DNA from 3 places in the Ruegeria sp. SAZD011 genome. Region 2 is predicted to be linked to each of the others. Evidence: riboswitches for the same ligand, from Rfam matches in the RefSeq annotation. Region 2 holds a riboswitch; each other region holds the start of a gene.

Region 1 (5,993 bases), on a different contig from region 2:
GGTCGCGGCGTTTGGGGTCCAGCCCGTCGGCATTGGAAAACTCGTCGAGCAGTGCTTCGAGTTGCACCATCCGGTCCGGCGTGCCGCTGACGCGCAGGGCTGGGGGGATATGGCCCAGCGTCACCGCGCCGATGCGGCGCTTGGCCTGTGCGGCCTCGCCCGGATCGTTGACGATAAAGGGATAGATCACCGGCAGATCGCCGATCAGAATCTCCGGCCAGCATTCACCCGACAGCGCCACCGCCTTGCCCGGCAGCCATTCCAGCGTGCCATGGGCGCCGATATGGATCAGGGCATCGGCCCCCAGCGCCTGCCGCAGCCAGAGATAGAAGGCGACATAGCCGTGGCGCGGGGTGCGCGAGAGATCGTGATAATCGTCATCGTGCGCCTCGGGCGCGCCCCGCTCCGGTTGCAGCGCCACCAGCGCCTTGCCACGCCGGATGGCGCGAAACTGCAAATTGCCTTGCGAAAATGCCGTATCACTTTCGGGTTCACCCCAGGCGTCTTGCAGATTTTGGCGCAATTGTGGCGGAATGCTGGCCAAAGCTTTGCGGTATTCCGTGATTGGCCACGAAATCGACACAGTTTGCAGGTCTTCCGCAATCGGTTGCCCTGATACGACACCGTACCCTTCATCCTGCAAATCGCTCAGGATCGCCTCGGCCGAGGCCAGCGCGTCCAGACCAACCGCATGGGCCATCTGCCAGTCCTTGCCGGGATAGGTGGACAGAACCAGCGCCAGCACCCGCTGGGCAGCGGGTTTGGCCGCCAGCCGCAGCCAGCCCGACACCCGGTCCACCACCGCCTCGATCCGATCGGGCTCGGGCCGGTGCGCGAAACGGGAATACTCCAACTCCGGGTCGCGTTTGCCCGGCTCCTTGAACGAGATCAGGCCTGCGTCGATGCGCCCGTCGACCTCGGGCAGGACCACATGCATGGCCAGATCGGCGGGGGACAGGCCGCGCTCGGCCTCGGCCCAGGCCTTGCGGCGCGAGGTGGCCAGCGCGACCTGGAACACCGGTACACCGGCGGCATCAAGCGGCGAGGCGCCATTGGCGCCCTTGCCGGAAAACGAGGTGGCATTGACGATGGCCGCCGGGGCCAGCCCCGGCATCTGCGCGGTGATCCAGTCGGCAGCTGCGGGCGCCTTCAGCGAGGGCGCGAACATGCCCATCGCCTGAAATCCGCGCGCGCGAAAGGCCCGGATCAGCGCCGCGACCGAGGCCGTGTCGGCCGAAGTCAGGTAGGCGCGGTAAAAGGTTACCAGAATGCGCGGGGCGTTGCCCTGGAACACGGTCTCGGGGGCGATCACGCCGCGCTCGGGGCACCAGAAGCCGCATTCGGGTAGTATCTTTGACCCGACCACCGGCCCGGCATAAAGCCCGGTCGCCAGAGCCATCTGTGCCAGTGCCGCCTGCGCCGCCACCTCGCCGCCGGTATCGCACAGATGTTGCAGCCGCCGCAGGGTGGACACCGGCAGGGTGGAAAAGGCGTCAAGCCGCGTATCCTCGCGCCCATCCGCCGGCAGAACCGCCAGCGCCAGCCCCTTTTCCTGCGCCAGCGCCAGCACCTGTTGCAGCCCATAGGCCCAATAGGGCACCCCGCCGATCAGCCGGATCAGAATGCCCTTGGCCCCTGACAGGGTATTCTCGACATAAGTATCGACGGATAGGGGATGTTTCAGCGCCGTCAGGTTGGCCAGGCGTAGGGTGGGCATTCTGCCCACCGCCCCGCCGCCGCGATGCCAGCCCGCCGCAAAAGCCCCCAGGTCGCTGTCCGAGAACGACAAAACCACCAGATCCGCCGGGCTCTGGCCCAGGTCGGTCGGGGTCTCGGTCTCTTCCAGCCCGTGGCTTTCGCGGAAAACGACATGCATGGCGCGTGCTTACTCCGCAGGCTCTTCGATGCTGGTCAGGATGGCGCGGATCGCGGCCGGGTCGATGTCGTGATGCTCGGCGATCACCACCATGCGCGAGCGGCGCTCCTCTCCGGGTTGCCACGGACGGTCATACTGGTGACGCACCCGTGCACCCACCGCCTGCACCAAGAGGCGCATGGGCTTGCCTGCAACGGCGGCATAGCCCTTGACCCGCAGGATGTTCAATTCGTTGGCCAGCCGCTCGATCCGCGCGACCAGCTCTGCCGGGTCGGTTTGCTCGGGCAGCTCCACCACGATGCTTTCGAAATCGTCATGCTCGTGGTCGTCATGGCCATCGTGATGGCTGGGGCGGGCGTCCATGTCGTCCTCGGCGGCGGCGCCAAGGCCCAGGATCACTCGAACATCCACGGCGCCCTCGGCCACCTCGACAACCGGCAGCGGGCGGGGCGCCTCGGCGGCGATCACCTCGCGCGCGCGGGCCACGCCCTCGGGGCCGGCCAGATCGGGCTTGGTCAGCAGGATGATGTCGGCGCAGCTGATCTGGTCCTCGAACACCTCGGACAGGGGCGTTTCATGGTCGATCGAGTCGTCTGCCAGCCGCTGGGCGTCCACCGCAGCTACGTTGGGTGCGAAGCGGCCCGCCGCCACCGCCTCGGCATCGGCCAGCGCGATGACGCCATCCACCGTGATCTTGGACCGGATATCGGGCCAGTCGAACGCCTTCAAGAGCGGTTTCGGCAGCGCCAGGCCCGAGGTCTCGATCAGGATGTGATCGGGGCGCGGCTCCAGCGCCATCAGCGCCTCGATGGTGGGGATGAAATCATCGGCCACGGTGCAGCAGATGCAGCCATTGGCCAGTTCCATGATGTTTTCCGCCGGGCATTCCGGGATGGCGCAGCTTTTCAGGATCTCGCCATCGACGCCAACATCGCCAAACTCGTTGACCACCACGGCCAGCCGCTTGCCCTGCGGGTTCTGCATCAGGTGGCGGATCAGCGTGGTCTTGCCCGAGCCGAGAAAGCCGGTGATCACGGTAACGGGGAGTTTTTCAAGGGTGCTCATGGCTCAGGCTCCGATCGGGGGGATGCGCGCGGCGCAGTTCTTGCGGAAATGGACGGGACGCTCGCGCCAGGGCACCAGCCCGTCAGCGGTTGCGTGATATTTGGTGACGCCCTCGACGATGGTGGCCACGTCGTCGTCCTCGTTGAGGTTCTCATAGACAAAGGTCCAGCGCGCCGGGCCACCGCGCAACACGATGGAACAGCCCTGATCGCAATTGGACAGGCATTCGACCGGCCTCACGGTGACCCCTTCGGGCAACTCGGCCGCGCTCAGCGCGCGGTGCAGCAGGGCGCCGGGGCGCTGGGCATCGTCTTCGACCGGCAATCCGCGGCGGCAGGTGGTGCAGACCAGCAGTTCGACTGGTGCAGCTTCGGTCATGTCTCTCATCCCCCCTCGTTTGGTGCGGGGGACGGGGCTTGCGCGGGCCACGCTCTCGGACATGGACCCGACACCGGAACACCCCGTCCGGTCTTGTCTTCGGGTGCTGGCAGGTCTCCCGGCTTGCGGATGTCAGGGTCTTGCCCTGTCGGGCGTCCCGCCTTCCCGGCCAATCGGCCAGTGGCTTGGGCACCCTCTCCGGTCACGGTCGCGGGGGCGGCTGCGCTTGACGTCCGGCCTTGGGGCCGATCCGCTGGCACATTCCCTTTTCATCCGGTTTCCCGGACACCAACAGGGCGGACATGCGGCATGGGCAGGGGCCTTGTCAAGCGCGCTTGGCGGTGCGCCTGAGGGGGCAGGGGAAAAGCGACCTCTGACGTTCAGCCAGCGGCATCCGCCGCCAGCCGCGCACGCAGCCAGTCGAGGTAGAGCTGCGCCGGGGCACCGGGCGGGGCGGCACGTTCGGGGCGGACCAGGTAATGCGCCTGCGAAAAGGGAATCGGAGGTCCCGCCAGCCGCAGCGGGGCACCCTGGGCGATAGCGCCCTGGGCAAAGCGGGTCAGCACGATGGCCAGCCCGGCGCCCGCCATCACCAGTTGCAGCGCCGCGACGGTGGTATCGACCGAATAAAGGCTGCCGCCGGTCGGAGCGGGCAGGCCCTGCGCCGCGAACCAGCGCGGCCAGTTGTCCTCGTAACCCAGGATGTGGATCAACTGGTGCGCCTGTAACGCCGCGAGGGGCTGCTCCGGCGCCCCGGCCCGGACCACCGGCACGATGGTCTCATCGCAGAGCTTCTCGGTCACCAGCCCTGCCCAGTCGCCACGCCCCAGCCGGATATCCACATCCACGCCGCCCGCAGCCGGACCGTCATCCCAGATGTTCGAGACAAGCCGGACCGGGATGCCGGGATGATCGGTGGCAAAATCAGGCAGGGTGGCGGCCAGCCAGTAGGTCGCCGAGGAGATCGGCGCACGGATGCGCAGGATGCCGCGCCGGGCCGGGCCGAACAGGCTGGAGGTCGACAACGCCACATCCGCCAGCGCCTGCCGCACCGACAGCGCATAGCTGCGTCCCAACTCGGTCAGGCCCAGCCGCCGGGCGGCGCGCGTGAAGAGCGGCTCGCCCAGTTCCGCCTCGAGCGAACGGATATGCAGGGATACGGCGGTCTGGGTCAGCCCCAATTCGCGCGCGGCCTCGGTGAAGTTCAGATGGCGCGCGGCGGCCTCGAACGTCCGCAGCCAGACCGGGTTGGGCAGGCGGGCCATCTCAGCGTGGCTCCGGACCGAGGACCGGGGCGGGGCCCAGAAAATTCAAATTTTCTGGGACAAAATTTCCGGGGAAATTTTGTCGGCTGCGCTGGTTCGACATCCATCACCAAAAAATTCATGGCATCTTTTGATTTTTTATTCGTTTCTCTTGGCTAAATCCAGCTTTCATACTGCGCGCGAACCATGACCCCGGCAGGACCGGCAAGGGAGGACGCAATGAAAGTAGGCTTTATCGGACTGGGCAATGTGGGTGGCAAGCTCTCGGGCTCGCTCCTGCGCAATGGCATCGACCTGACGGTGCATGATCTCAACCCCGATCTGGTCGCGGGTTTCGTCTCGCGCGGCGCCAAGGCGGCCGAAGGGCCGGCGCAGATGATGCGCGATTGCGACGCGGTGATCACCTGTCTGCCTTCGCCCGCCGCCAGTGCCGCGGTGATGGAGGAGATGTTGCCCGAGGTCGGACCCGGCAAGATCTGGATGGAAATGTCCACCACCGACGAGGCCGAGGTCAAACGGCTGGGTGAACAGGTGATCGCGCGCGGCGGGGCCGCGGTCGACTGCCCGGTCTCGGGGGGCTGTCACCGGGCCGATACCGGCAATATCTCGATCTTCGCGGGCTGCGACCGGGCCACGTTCGAGCGCATCCTGCCCTTTCTGACCGTCATGGGCCGTCGCATCCTGCATACCGGACCGCTGGGCAGCGCCTCGGTCCTGAAGGTGATGACCAACTATCTGGCCACTGCAAACCTGCTGACCTGCTGCGAGGCGCTGGTGACGATGAAGGCCGCCGGCATGGATCTGAACACCACCTACGAGGCGATCAAGATCAGCTCGGGCACCTCCTTCGTGCACGAGACGGAAAGCCAGGTGATCCTGAACGGCAGTCGCGACATCAACTTCACCATGGACCTGGTGAAAAAGGACATCGGCCTGTTCCAGTCGATTGCCGACCGCACCGGCGTGCCGCTGGAAATCTCGCCGCTGATGATCAGCATCTTCGAGGACGGGATCGCCCGCTATGGCATGCGGGCCCAGTCCGACGACATCATCCGCCGCCTGGAAGAGGCGACCGGCCTCGACATCACCGCGCCGGGCTTTCCGCCCGAGATGGTGGACGACGAACCCGAAGAGCCGGGGTACGAGGTGGTTCCGCAGGGGCTTGTGCGCGCGGCAGGTTAAGGGACACGCCCCAAAAGGCATGACGCCGTGCAGGAGCAAGGTCCTGCACGGCGTTTCTTTTCGTTCAGATCTGTTCCACCTTGACGCTGTCGCTCAGCACAAAGGCCAGATGGCCCTTGATCCGCTCCATCGCGGGCAGCGGGTCCTCATAGCTCCAGACCGCGTCCTTGGTCACCGACGAGCGGTTGACGATCGAGTAATAGCTGGCATCGCCCTTGTGCGGGCAA
Region 2 (5,993 bases):
GGCTTGGTTTTGTCCAGACTGGTAAAACCGCGCATCCCGGATACGATCGGCCCACTTCGATCACCATGCAAAAGACGCTCGTCTGAAGCGCGCCGACGATCGCCGCGGACGACCACGAGAATTTTCGTCGAAAATTCTCGGCGCTCCGCGTTCGAGAGGCGGCGCTCAGCCGTCTTCGAACGGATCCCATTCATCCTCGACCTCGGGCAGCGCCTCGGTCACCACCTTGGCGGCGCGCTGTTCGGGGGTCTCGATATGGGTGATCCGCGCCTTGGGAAACTGCGCCAGCACCGCCTGCACCAGCGGGTGTTCGCGCGCCTTTTCCTCCAGCGCGTATTTCTCGGCGTTGCGGACCTCGTCGATGGTCTTGCCGCCGCCCTGCGCCACCACGCTCACCGCCCAGCGATTGCCGGTCCAGCGTTGCAGCGCACTGCCCAGCCGCTGCGCCAGGTCGCTGGGTGCGCGCTCGGTGGGCTGAAACTCGATCCTGCCCGGCTGATAACTGACCAGTCGCAGATCCATCTCGATATCCGCCAAAAGCTTGCCGTCGCGATTGGCGCGGATCAGCTCGACCACATGTTCAAACGTGGGAAACCGCGCCAGCGCGGTTTGCGCATCCTGTGCCAGCGCCGCCACCGGCCCACCGCCGCCGCCGCGCGGGGCGGGCGCATAGCTGGCGCTTACCCCGTTAGAGACCGGGGCAGCCTGACCGCCACGCCCCCCGCCGCCGGGGTTCGGCGGCGGCGGCGCATCCTGCAACCGCTTGATCAGTTCCTCGGGGCTGGGCAGATCGGCCACATGGGTCAGCCGGATCACCGCCATCTCGGCGGCCATCATCGCGTTGGGGGCGGCGGCCACCTCTTCCAGCGCCTTCAGCAGCATCTGCCACATCCGGGTCAGCACCCGCATCGGCAGCGCATCCGCCATCTGCCGACCACGCGCGCGCTCGTCTGGTGATACGGTCGGGTCCTCGGCGGCATCCGGCGTGATCTTGACCACCGATACCCAATGGGTGATCTCGGCCAGGTCGCGCAGCACCGCCATTGGGTCGGCGCCTTCGGCATATTGCGCGCCCAGCTCGGTCAGGGCCGCGCCCGCATCGCCGCGCAGGATCATGTCCATCAGGTCCAGCACCCGGCCACGGTCGGCCAGCCCCAGCATCGCCCGCACCTGCTCGGCGCTGGTCTCGCCCGCGCCATGGCTGATCGCCTGATCGAGCAGCGAGGTCGCATCCCGCGCCGACCCTTCCGCGGCCCGGACGATCAGCGCCAGCGCATCCTCGGCGATCTGCGCGCCTTCGGCATCGGCAATCCGGCGCATCAGCGCGATCATGTCCTCGGGTTCGATCCGGCGCAGGTCGAACCGCTGGCAGCGGCTCAGCACCGTTACCGGCACCTTGCGGATCTCGGTGGTGGCAAAGATGAATTTCACATGCGCGGGCGGTTCTTCGAGCGTTTTCAAGAGCGCGTTGAACGCGCTCGTCGACAGCATGTGAACTTCGTCGATGATATAGATCTTGTAGCGCGCGCTGGCGGCGCGATAGCGCACGCTGTCGATGATCTCGCGAATATCGTTCACGCCGGTACGGCTGGCGGCGTCCATCTCCATCACGTCGACATGGCGGCCTTCCATGATGGCGACGCAATGCTCGCATGTCCCGCAAGGTTCGGTGGTCGGCCCGCCATTCCCATCCGGGCCGATACAGTTCATTCCCTTGGCGATGATCCGCGCGGTGGTCGTCTTGCCGGTGCCCCGGATGCCGGTCATGATAAAGGCCTGCGCGATCCGGTCGGCGGCAAAGGCGTTTTTCAGCGTCCGCACCATCGCGTCCTGCCCCACCAGATCGGCAAAGGTCTCGGGCCGGTACTTGCGGGCCAGCACCTGATAGGCGGTCGGAGAGGCGTCGGACATTGGTAGCTTTCATCGGGACTGGATTCTACGTGCGCAGACGGTACCGGGCAGCGTGGCGAAGGTCCACCGCTTGCGTGATTGTTTCCCTTGCGTGCATTGATCGGACCCATCGGAGCATCGATGCCCCTCTTGCTCCCGTCGAGCGATTATGTGGCCAGGACACGCTGATCGTGGACGAGGGCGATCTTGTCACCACCGGCGTAGGCGCCGACAAGGTGGTGAGCAAGACCTATAGCGGCGTCTTTAATGGCTATGATCTGATCACCATCACGGTTTTCATCGCCGGACAGGATGGGCTGAGCGTGCAAGGCGATGCCGAACTGCTGCGACCCGGATCCTATGGCACCTCTCCCGTCAGCCTGCAAGAGCTTGGCGACCACAACGGCACCCTGGTCCTGATCAGCGGCATTCCGGTCGCGCATCTGCTGGGGGTTCAGGGGCTGAGCCCAAGCCAGATCGAGGTGCGCATAGACAACCGGTGACACAGGTCCAGTGCTGTTTTCCCACGCGCAGGCATCTTGGCTTGCGATACGGCTGCGTCAGGGGGCATTCTGCCATCGGGGCCGAATGTGTGTGCCCTGTGGCGCGGATCATTCGGAAGGGGAAACCGCAGATGGCGCAGCTGGTTCTCTATGCGCTGCAAGTCGGCGGCGGCACGCTGGCGATCTGCCAGTTGCCGGGACGGTCGGGCGATTATTCCGGCGATGTCGATCTGATCGGGTCCTGGGCGCCCGGGCTGGTGATCTCGATGACGACCGAGGTCGAAATGTTGCAGCACGGTGCGCGTAATTTTGGTGCTGATGTCCAGAGTCGCGCCTGCCGCTGGGCTCATCTGCCGGTCGATGATTTCGGAGTGCCTGGTCGTGATGCCGAGATCAAATGGAAGGCGATCAGCAAATCGGCCCGGCATGCGCTGCACGGCGGCGGGCGCGTATTGATCCATTGCAAGGGCGGCTGTGGCCGGTCGGGCATGGCGGCGTTGCGCCTGATGATCGAGACGGGCGAAGAGCCGAAGGCGGCGCTGGCGCATTTGCGGTCGGTCCGCCCCTGCGCGGTGGAAACCGACGCCCAGATGGACTGGGCGCTGGCAGGCCGTGCTATCCGGGACTGATCCTTCAGGCCGTTGCTTGCACTGTCGCAGCAGAGTGGACGCAGCGGGGGCGGGCCTCGGCCATGGCGCATGGTACCGGGCCTAGCCCGGCGGCAAATCCCGCTCCGTCGGGAGCCATCAGCGCATCGGCAAAGCGATTCAGATGCGGCAGGGCGGTGTCTTCGTCGACGCCGCAAAACACGCGGATCCGGCTGTGCGAAGCGGCGTAGCGGGCCATGCAACCTGCTCCACACGGGGGCATCTCGCAATGCCCCTCTATCGCGAAACCTGCATCGGTCATCGGTTCAGCCTGCCGCAGCGCTCGGGCTAGGTTCTCGGCCAATGCCGACAGCGCCGGGCAGGGCCTGCCGGTTCGGCGACAGAGCGTTGCGGCAAATTCATGCGTTTTAGTCGTCCAGATCATCCTGCGCCCTCCGCGCGGCGGAACAGGGTGTCGGGGACCGGCCGATCAGGGCCTAGGCATCCCGTCCGGACACCCCGCCCGGGTTCGAGTTACGGTTGCGATGGCAGGTCTCCTGACTTGCGGGTCCGGGCTTTGCCGGCCTTCCCGGCCCGGAGGGCCAGTGGCATTTCGGCATCGCTCACCGCTTACAGTTGCGGGGGCAGTCTCGGCATTGGTCCCCTGTCGCCAGAGGGCCGCACCGTGTTCCCTTTTCATCCCGGCGCATGTGCCACCGGGAACCATCGCCTCAGCGGTAGCGGGTGTTGCGGGCCGGAGTCAAGCCGGGTGTTCGTGCCGTGTTTTTCCACATGCGGCGGGATGCTAGTGTCGGTATCGAGCAGTCAGGCTGAAGAAGGGTGCCGTTATGCGGTTGAGAGGGGTACGCGGCAGCAGGCATGTCGAGGATCGTCGCGGGCGACGTGGCGGCGGCATGGCCATCGGCGGGCGCGGGCTGGGTATCGGCGGGGTGCTGCTGCTTCTGGTGATCGGCGCCTTTACCGGCATCGACGTCACCCCGTTCCTGACCGAACAGCCGGGCCCGAGCCAGAGCACACCCAAGGAACTGACCGCCGAAGAGCGGCAGGCGGGCGAATTCGTCTCGCGCGTATTGGCCACGACCGAGGATGTCTGGGGCACGGTGTTCCGCGACCAGCTTGGCCGCGACTACATCCCGCCGACGCTGGTGCTGTTCTCTCAGGTCACCTCCAGCCCCTGTGGCGGCGCCTCGGGCGCGACCGGACCATTCTACTGCCCCGCCGATCAAAAGGCCTATCTCGACACTGATTTCTTTGCCACCCTGGCCCGGCGTCTCCAGGCAGGCGGTGATTTCGCCGCCGCTTATGTGATCGCACACGAGGTGGCCCATCACGTGCAGAATCAGCTGGGCATTCTGGGTCAGTTGGATCAGGCCCGCCGGCAATCCTCGCAGGTCGAGGCCAACGCCCTGACCGTGCGGCTGGAATTGCAGGCCGATTGCCTGTCCGGGGTCTGGGCGCGCTCGGTCCGGGGTCTGATGGAACGCGGTGATCTGGAAGAGGCGTTGAACGCCGCCCGGATGATCGGCGACGACCGGCTGCAACGGCAGGCGGGCCGGGTGCCGCAACCGCATACATTCACCCACGGCACTTCGGCGCAGCGGGCATCCTGGTTCGAACGCGGTTATCAAAGTGGCCGGGTCGCAAGCTGCGACACGTTCAGCACCAACCGGCTCTAATCCGCGCGCGGCAACATCTCGGGCAGGCGGCGCAGCACGTCCGAGGATTGCCGGGCCCGGGCCAGCATCCAGCCGCCTTGCAGCAGGATGAACATGGTCTCGGCGGTCTTTTGCGGATCGGTTAGCCCAAAGCGTCTGGCGTGATGCGCACCCTCGGTAATCCAGCCTTCGAACAGGTGGCGGGCATGGGCGCGAAACGCGGCATTGTCCGGCCCTTCGAACAGGGTCGACGAAATCGGGCAGCCATCCCACTGGCCCGATTTGTCGAATAGTTTCGCGACCTTGCCGCATAGCACCTGCATCCCGTCATGGAAACTGTCGGCCGGTTCAAACGAGGCCGCGATTAGCCGCAGCATCTGATCCGAGGCCCAGGTCGCCGAGGCCAGCGCCAGGTCGGATTTGCCGTTCGGGAAGTGGTGATAGAGCGAGCCCTTGGGCGCCTCTGCCTCGGCCAGCAGTTCGGACAATCCAACACCGTGATACCCCCGGCGCTGGAACAGCTGCGCGGCGGTACGGATCAGGCGGTCTTTGGTCGGAAGCGGACGTTGGGTCATGTGCCGGGGATATTGACAGCTCTGGACCGATTGGTCCAGACGTGAGAAATAGACCAATCGGTCTAGCTCATCTGGAGATCGCAATGCTGGATATGCAGTCATCTGTCAGGGTCGAGGATTTTCATTTCCCCGCCGGGTCGGCGCAGCTTTCGGCGCGGCTCTATCTCCCCGCGGGCACACCCCGGGTTGCAGTTGTGATCAACAGCGCCACCGGGGTGCCGCGCGAGTATTACCAGCATTTCGCCTCCTGGCTGGCGGCCGAGCGGGGCATGGCCTGCCTGACCTATGATTATCGCGATTTCGGGCATTCGTTGCGGGGGCCGCTTGCGGCCTCGACCGCCACCATGTCCGACTGGGCGCTCATTGACATGCCCGCCGCCTATACCGAAATGCAGCGCCGGTTTCCCGGCCTGCCGCTCTGGGTGATCGGCCATTCGGTGGGCGGCATGCTGGGGCCGCTGCAAACGGGCATCGAGCCCATCGCGCGCATGATCTGCGTCTGTTCCGGGCTGGTGCATCACTCGGACCACCCCTGGCCCTATCAGGCGCTGGCACGGCTGTTCTGGTTCGGCCATGCGCCCCTGCTGGTCAAGACACTGGGCTATCTGCCGGGGCGGGCGATTGGCTTTGGCACCGACCTGCCGCCCGGCGTCTATTGGGAATGGCGGCGCTGGTGCACCACGCCCGGCGCCTATCTGCCCGAAACAGGCACCCGCCTGCCGAAACCCGATTGGGGCCGGTCGGGCGCGCAGGTCGATCTCT
Region 3 (5,993 bases), on a different contig from region 2:
CGGTCGCGCCTCGTCGATGCCCGAGGGCGAGAGCCTGGAGAATTTCGCCCGCACCGGCGCCACGCTGGCCATTCACCTGTCGATCGGCAATCTGGACAAGGTGATCGCCGATCTGGTGCCGCATTACGGGGCCGATTGCCCGGTGGCGGTGGTCTATCGCGCCAGCTGGCCCGAGGAGCGGATCATCCGCGCCACGCTGGAGACGCTGAAAGAGGCGCTGGACGAAAGCATCTCGCGCACCGCGCTGATCCTTGTCGGGCCGGTGCTGAAGGGCGAAGGGTTTGACGAAAGCTGCCTCTATTCCCGCGAATACGACCGCCGCTATCGGCCGCAATCTGCCGACAGCCCGTGGTCGAGCTGGAGCCATGGTGATGACTAACCCCCGCGGCCTGATGATCTCGGCCCCGGCCTCGGGCACCGGCAAGACCACGGTCATGCTGGGGTTGTTGCGCGCGCTGGCCGAGGATGGGCTGACCGTGCAGCCGTTCAAGAGCGGACCCGATTACATCGACCCGGCCTTTCATCTGGCTGCCGCGGGACGGGCCTCGTTCAACCTCGACAGCTGGGCGATGGGCGAGGGTCTGCTGGGCGCTGTCGCGGCGCAGGCGGCGGGTGCCGATATCGTGGTGGCCGAAGGGTCCATGGGCCTGTTCGACGGCGTCGCCAAGCCGGGCGAAACCGGCCACGGGTCGAGCGCCGAAACCGCCCTGCGCATGGGCTGGCCGGTGGTGCTGGTCCTTGATGTGGGCGGACAGGCGCAATCGGCGGCGGCGACCGCGCTGGGGTTCCGGATGTACAATCCCGACTTGCCCTTTGCCGGAGTGATCCTGAACCGTTGTGCCAGCCCCCGGCACGAGCGGCTGACCCGGCTGGGGATGGAGCGCGCGGGCCTGCCGGTTCTGGGCGTGCTGCCCCGGCGCGGCGACCTGACCCTGCCCGAGCGGCACCTGGGTCTCATTCAGGCGGTGGAACATCCCGACCTGGAGGCTGCCATCGCGGGCTATGCCGCGTTCCTGCGCGAACATGTCGACCTGGAGGCGATCAAGGGGGCAGCGGCCTCCTCAGGCCCCAATGGGCCATCGTCGACGGCGCTGCCGCCGCCCCCGGCCCAGCGCATCGCATTGGCGCGGGACTCCGCGTTCTCGTTCACCTATCCGCATCTGCTGGAAGGCTGGCGCGCGGGCGGCGCCGAGATCCTGCCGTTTTCGCCACTGGCTGACGAGGCCCCCGCACCCGATGCCGATCTGGTCTGGCTGCCCGGCGGCTATCCAGAACTGCATGCGGGCACACTCGCCGCCGCCAACACCTTTCGAGCGGGGCTGAGACGACATGCCGAAACCCGGCCCGTGCATGGCGAATGCGGCGGCTACATGGCACTGGGTGAGGCGCTGATCGACAAGGATGGCACCCGCCACCGGATGGCGGGTCTGTTGGGCCTCGTCACCTCGTATGAAAAGCGCAAGTTCAACCTGGGTTATCGCCGGGCCGAACTGCTGGCGCCCCTGCCCGGCTATGGCACCGGTGCCACCCTGCGCGGGCACGAGTTCCACTATTCCTCGATCCTGGAGCAACCCGACGCGCCGCTGGCCCGTGTGTTCGATGCCGAAGGCGTCGAGGGGCCGCAAACCGGGTCCGTGCGCGGGAATGTCACCGGCACCTTCTTTCACCTGATCGCAGAGGCGGGATCATGAGCGGCTTTGTCTCCTTTGTCGGCTCGGGGCCGGGCGACCCGGACCTGTTGACGCTGAAAGCGGTGGATCGGCTGGGCAAGGCCGATGCGGTGCTGTTCGACGATCTGTCGAGCGGTCCGATCCTGACCCATGCGCGCGCGGATGCCGATCTGGTAGGGGTGGGCAAACGGGCGGGCCGCGCCTCACCCAAACAGGACCATGTGAGCCGCCTGCTGGTGGATTATGCCCAGACCGGCGCGCATGTCGTGCGGCTGAAATCCGGCGATGGCGGTCTCTTTGGCCGGCTGGAGGAGGAACTGGTCGCGCTGCGCGCGGCCGGGATCGGATACGAGATCATCCCCGGCATCCCCTCGGCAGTGGCGGCGGCGGCGGCGGCGGGCATCCCGCTGACCCGACGACTGACCGCGCGGCGGGTGCAATTCGTCACCGGCCATGACGTCAGCGGGCAATTGCCCCCCGACCTGAACCTGCCCGCGCTGGCCGATCCGCAGGCCACCACGGTCGTATTCATGGGCAAGCGCACCTTTCCACTGCTGCTGGATGCGCTTGAGGCGCATGGCCTGCCACGTTCAACGCCTGCGCTGATGGCCGAAAGCGTCTCGACCCCTGAACAGCGCCTGACCCGCGCCACCATGGGTGAACTGGCCGAACGGCTGGCAGCGGAGATCGGCACCGCCCCTGCCCTGATCCTTTATGGTCCGCTGGCGGAGTTCGGCGATGACTGAGCTTCTCCTGATCGGAATCGGCACCGGCAATCCCGACCATATCACCCGCGAAGGCATCGCCGCCATTCGCGCCGCCGATCTGATCCTTATCCCGCGCAAGGGGGCGGGGAAATCCGATCTGGCCGGGCTGCGCGAACGCATCATCACTGACGCCACCGACACGCCGCCGCAGATCGCCTATTTCGACATCCCCGCGCGCCGCGCCGAGGATGGGTATCTGAAGGGTGTCGACGAGTGGCACGATGCCATCGCCCTGCGCTGGCAGGCGGCGATGGAGGACCACCCCGACACGGCACGGGTGGCGCTGCTGATCTGGGGCGACCCGTCGCTCTATGACAGTTCGCTGCGAATCGCGGCGCGGCTCGATCCGCAACCCAGGTTACGGGTGATTCCCGGCATCACCGCGCTGCAGGCGCTGACAGCGGCGCATGGCATTCCGGTCAACGAATTGGGGGCACCGTTCCTGGTCACCACCGGGCGGCGCCTGCGCGACGAAGGCTGGCCGCCCGCGGTGGATACCGCGGCCGTGATGCTGGACGGCGAATGCTCGTTCCAGGCGCTGGATATGTCCGATTACCACATCTGGTGGGGCGCCTATGTGGGCATGGAGGAACAGATTCTGGTGGCGGGACCACTGGCCGAGATGGCGGGCGAAATCGTCGAAACCCGTGCCCGTGCGCGAGCCGATCACGGCTGGATCATGGATATCTATCTTTTGAAAAAGCGCGGAAACTGACCGGAAAGGTCGCAAATGACGATTGCGCCGGATGCGCGTTCGCGGCTAAATGGAGGGGTCTGGTCCTGCCGGAGCAATCCGGATGCTAAGAGGGAATTTGGTGCGACCGCCCGTCGGTTCAGGCCAAAGCCGCCCCCGCGACTGTAAGCGGTGAGCCTCTGTTCAACCAGCCACTCCCGGGTTCGCTCCGGGGGGAAGGCGAACAGAGGCACCGACCCGCGAGCCAGGAGACCTGCCAGACAGGTAATGAAACACCGGCCGTCGGGTGCGGCGGCAAGGAGGAAATGACATGACGACCAAAACACTCAAGGCATCGGCCACCGGTTCCGCGATCCTGCCGGCTCTGTTCGCCGTGATCCTGGGCCTGGGCATCGTGACCCTGGCGGGCCATGTGCAGGCATCCGCGCTGCATGACGCCGCCCACGACGTGCGCCACGCAACCGGCTTTCCCTGCCACTGAACCATGTTCAGTCGCATTCTGACCAGCGCGTTGTTCGCTGGCGCTGCAGCAGGGCTGATTGCCGCCTTGCTGCAGTTTCTGTTCGTGCAGCCCGTGTTGCTGCATGCCGAGTTGTATGAAACCGGCGAACTGGTGCATTTCGGCGCCGAGGCGGTAAGTGCCCAGCCCGACCTGCCCGGCATGTTCGCCGATCCGATGCGCGATGCGCTGACGGTCGTTTTTGCAATGCTCACCTATACCGGCTATGCGGTGGTGATGGTCGCCCTGATGTCGGTGGCCGAGGGGATGGGTCATGCGGTCACCGCGCGCGCCGGTCTGCTCTGGGGTCTGGCCGGGTTCATCACCTTTCACTTCGCCCCGGGACTGAGCCTCGCGCCCGAGGTGCCCGGTGTGTCCTATACCGATATCACCGCCCGCCAGATCTGGTGGACCGCGACCGTGGCCGCAGCGGGTATCGCCATGTGGCTGATCGCCTTTGGCGGCAACCTGATGGCCTATGGCGCCGCCGCGCTGCTGTTGATGGCGCCGCATCTGATCGGCGCGCCCGAGCCTGACAGCTTTGCCGGCCCGGTCCCCACCGAGTTGGGCGCGCTGTTTGCCGCCCGCGCCTTTGGTGTCGGGATGGCGGCCTGGGTGCTGCTGGGTGGCTTCGCCGGATACTTCTGGCAGACCGAGAGCAAGCGCGCCGAAGCGCACGCCTGATCCGTCAACTCATATGCCCCGCCGGACCCATCCGGCGGGGTTTTCCTTTGCTAGGAGACTGATATGTCCCGCTCTCTCGCTCTTTTCGCCATCGGCCTTGTCTTTGGTGGCGGCGCCGGTTTCGTCACCGCGGCGGCCTATGGTGTCACCTTTGACGGTCATGATCATGGCGACACGGCCCAGCATGGCGCCCATGACGTGGCACAAGGCGGCCATGACCACGCCCAGGCCACCCATCTGCCCGCTGGCCCCGACGCACCCGGTGTATCCGTGGCACTGACCCGCGATCCGATGTCGGGCTGGAACCTGCATGTAAGCCCGCAGAATTTCCGCTTTGCCCCCGAAAACGCCTCGGCGAGTGACGTGCCGGGCGAAGGCCATGCCCATGTCTATGTCAACGACGTGAAACTGGCCCGGCTTTACAGCGAATGGATGCATATCCCCGACCTGCCCAAAGGCCCGGTCGAGGTGAAGGTCTCGCTGAACGCCAACAGCCACAGCCCGCTGATGGTCGATGGCACCCCGGTCGAGGCCGTGGTCACGGTTCAGGTGGAATAGGCCGGGATCCGCGCCAGAAGGCATTGCCGCAACCGTCCACAGGGGCGGGCATCGGCAATCCAGCCTTCGGGGCTGTCCAGATAGACACGGCAGGTGGCGGCGATATCGTCGGCATCCGCCACCACGTCGAGATCCGAGAACACATAGCTGGCCCGCCCCGGCCCCTGAAGAGCCAGTGCCACCGGGGTGGCGCAGGCGCCGAAACAGGCATGCTCCATCAGCTCCACCCGCCCGCTCAGCCCAGCGCGCTTCAACGCCTCGGCCACGGCGGCCCGCTCGGCCCCTTGGTCACGGTCCCGCTCACCCTGGCAGCTGGAGCAAAGGGAAAGGCGCATGTCGCTCATGGTGTCTCCTTGATCGGTGCGGCAGATGTGGCGCATCGGGTCCGCCGAGGCAAGCTCAACGCGCCATTTGCGCGGCCTCTATCCGCAGCGCATCCAGCACCCCCGCGACCGAGGGCGACAGGCTGGCAGATTTGCGCATCGACACCCCCACCGGCCCGATCGGGATCGGCACCTGCCAGTCGACCCGTGACAGTGTTCCGGCGCTGATATCGTGGCGCGGCACATGCGCGGGCATCACCGCCAGCATGTCCGACCCCACCAACAGGCCCCGATTGGCCAGATACGACACCGATTCCACCGCATAGGGCGGCGCACCACCGCCCAGATCGACAAAGACCTGATCCAGCTGGCGGCGCAGCGTGGTTTCCGCCGGTGGCAGGATCCAGGGGTATTCCATCAGGTCGGTCAGCTCGGGCGCGGCAAGGCGATGCACCGGATGGCCGGTGCGGGCGACACAGATCACCTCTTCGTCGAACAGACGTTCCTGCACGATCTCGGCCCGGTGCCGGTGCATCGGCAAGCGCCCCACCACAAGATCGACATCGCCCGAGCGCAGCGCCGGCATCAGCACCTCGTTGGTGCCCTCGACCAGTTTCACCACCAGCCCGGGCTTCTCGGCCAGAAGCCGGGTCAGCACGCGGGGCAGAAACTCGGCCGAGGCGGCCAGCAGCGTGCCCACCACCACGCGCCCGCCATTGCCCTCGTTCAGATCGTCAAGTTCCTGGGCTGCATGGGAAATCTGCGCCAGGATCAGCTTGCCATGCCGGATCAGCGCCG

What was found. A riboswitch is a leader RNA that binds a small molecule or an ion and turns the genes downstream of it on or off. The one in region 2 is predicted to bind cobalamin.
Region 1: it holds a riboswitch for cobalamin, as region 2 does, so the genes downstream of both, AC2FLM_RS04005 (DUF1636 family protein) here and AC2FLM_RS13470 (hypothetical protein) in region 2, are expected to answer to the same signal.
Region 3: it holds a riboswitch for cobalamin, as region 2 does, so the genes downstream of both, AC2FLM_RS04075 (CbtB domain-containing protein) here and AC2FLM_RS13470 (hypothetical protein) in region 2, are expected to answer to the same signal.

Annotation. Positions count from the first base shown of each region.
Region 1 covers NZ_JBXWQU010000014.1:168,159-174,151, reverse strand. Annotated here, with positions in the region: gene cobN (cobaltochelatase subunit CobN) at 1-1,876, opposite strand, end outside; gene cobW (cobalamin biosynthesis protein CobW) at 1,886-2,941, opposite strand; gene AC2FLM_RS04005 (DUF1636 family protein) at 2,945-3,319, opposite strand; cobalamin riboswitch at 3,411-3,627, opposite strand; gene AC2FLM_RS04000 (LysR substrate-binding domain-containing protein) at 3,700-4,584, opposite strand; gene AC2FLM_RS03995 (NAD(P)-dependent oxidoreductase) at 4,804-5,766, shown strand; gene AC2FLM_RS03990 (DUF427 domain-containing protein) at 5,831-5,993, opposite strand, start outside.
Region 2 covers NZ_JBXWQU010000026.1:53,625-59,617, reverse strand. Annotated here, with positions in the region: gene AC2FLM_RS13490 (GNAT family N-acetyltransferase) at 1-86, shown strand, start outside; gene AC2FLM_RS13485 (DNA polymerase III subunit gamma/tau) at 166-1,911, opposite strand; gene AC2FLM_RS13480 (hypothetical protein) at 2,082-2,393, shown strand; gene AC2FLM_RS13475 (protein-tyrosine phosphatase family protein) at 2,525-3,022, shown strand; gene AC2FLM_RS13470 (hypothetical protein) at 3,027-3,239, opposite strand; cobalamin riboswitch at 3,511-3,723, opposite strand; gene ypfJ (KPN_02809 family neutral zinc metallopeptidase) at 3,829-4,677, shown strand; gene AC2FLM_RS13460 (TetR/AcrR family transcriptional regulator) at 4,674-5,231, opposite strand; gene AC2FLM_RS13455 (alpha/beta hydrolase family protein) at 5,315-5,993, shown strand, end outside.
Region 3 covers NZ_JBXWQU010000014.1:181,497-187,489, forward strand. Annotated here, with positions in the region: gene cobM (precorrin-4 C(11)-methyltransferase) at 1-379, shown strand, start outside; gene AC2FLM_RS04060 (cobyrinic acid a,c-diamide synthase CobB) at 366-1,691, shown strand; gene cobA (uroporphyrinogen-III C-methyltransferase) at 1,688-2,416, shown strand; gene cobF (precorrin-6A synthase (deacetylating)) at 2,409-3,152, shown strand; cobalamin riboswitch at 3,196-3,406, shown strand; gene AC2FLM_RS04075 (CbtB domain-containing protein) at 3,442-3,612, shown strand; gene AC2FLM_RS04080 (CbtA family protein) at 3,616-4,314, shown strand; gene AC2FLM_RS04085 (hypothetical protein) at 4,378-4,872, shown strand; gene AC2FLM_RS04090 (DUF1636 family protein) at 4,860-5,216, opposite strand; gene AC2FLM_RS04095 (LysR substrate-binding domain-containing protein) at 5,272-5,993, opposite strand, start outside.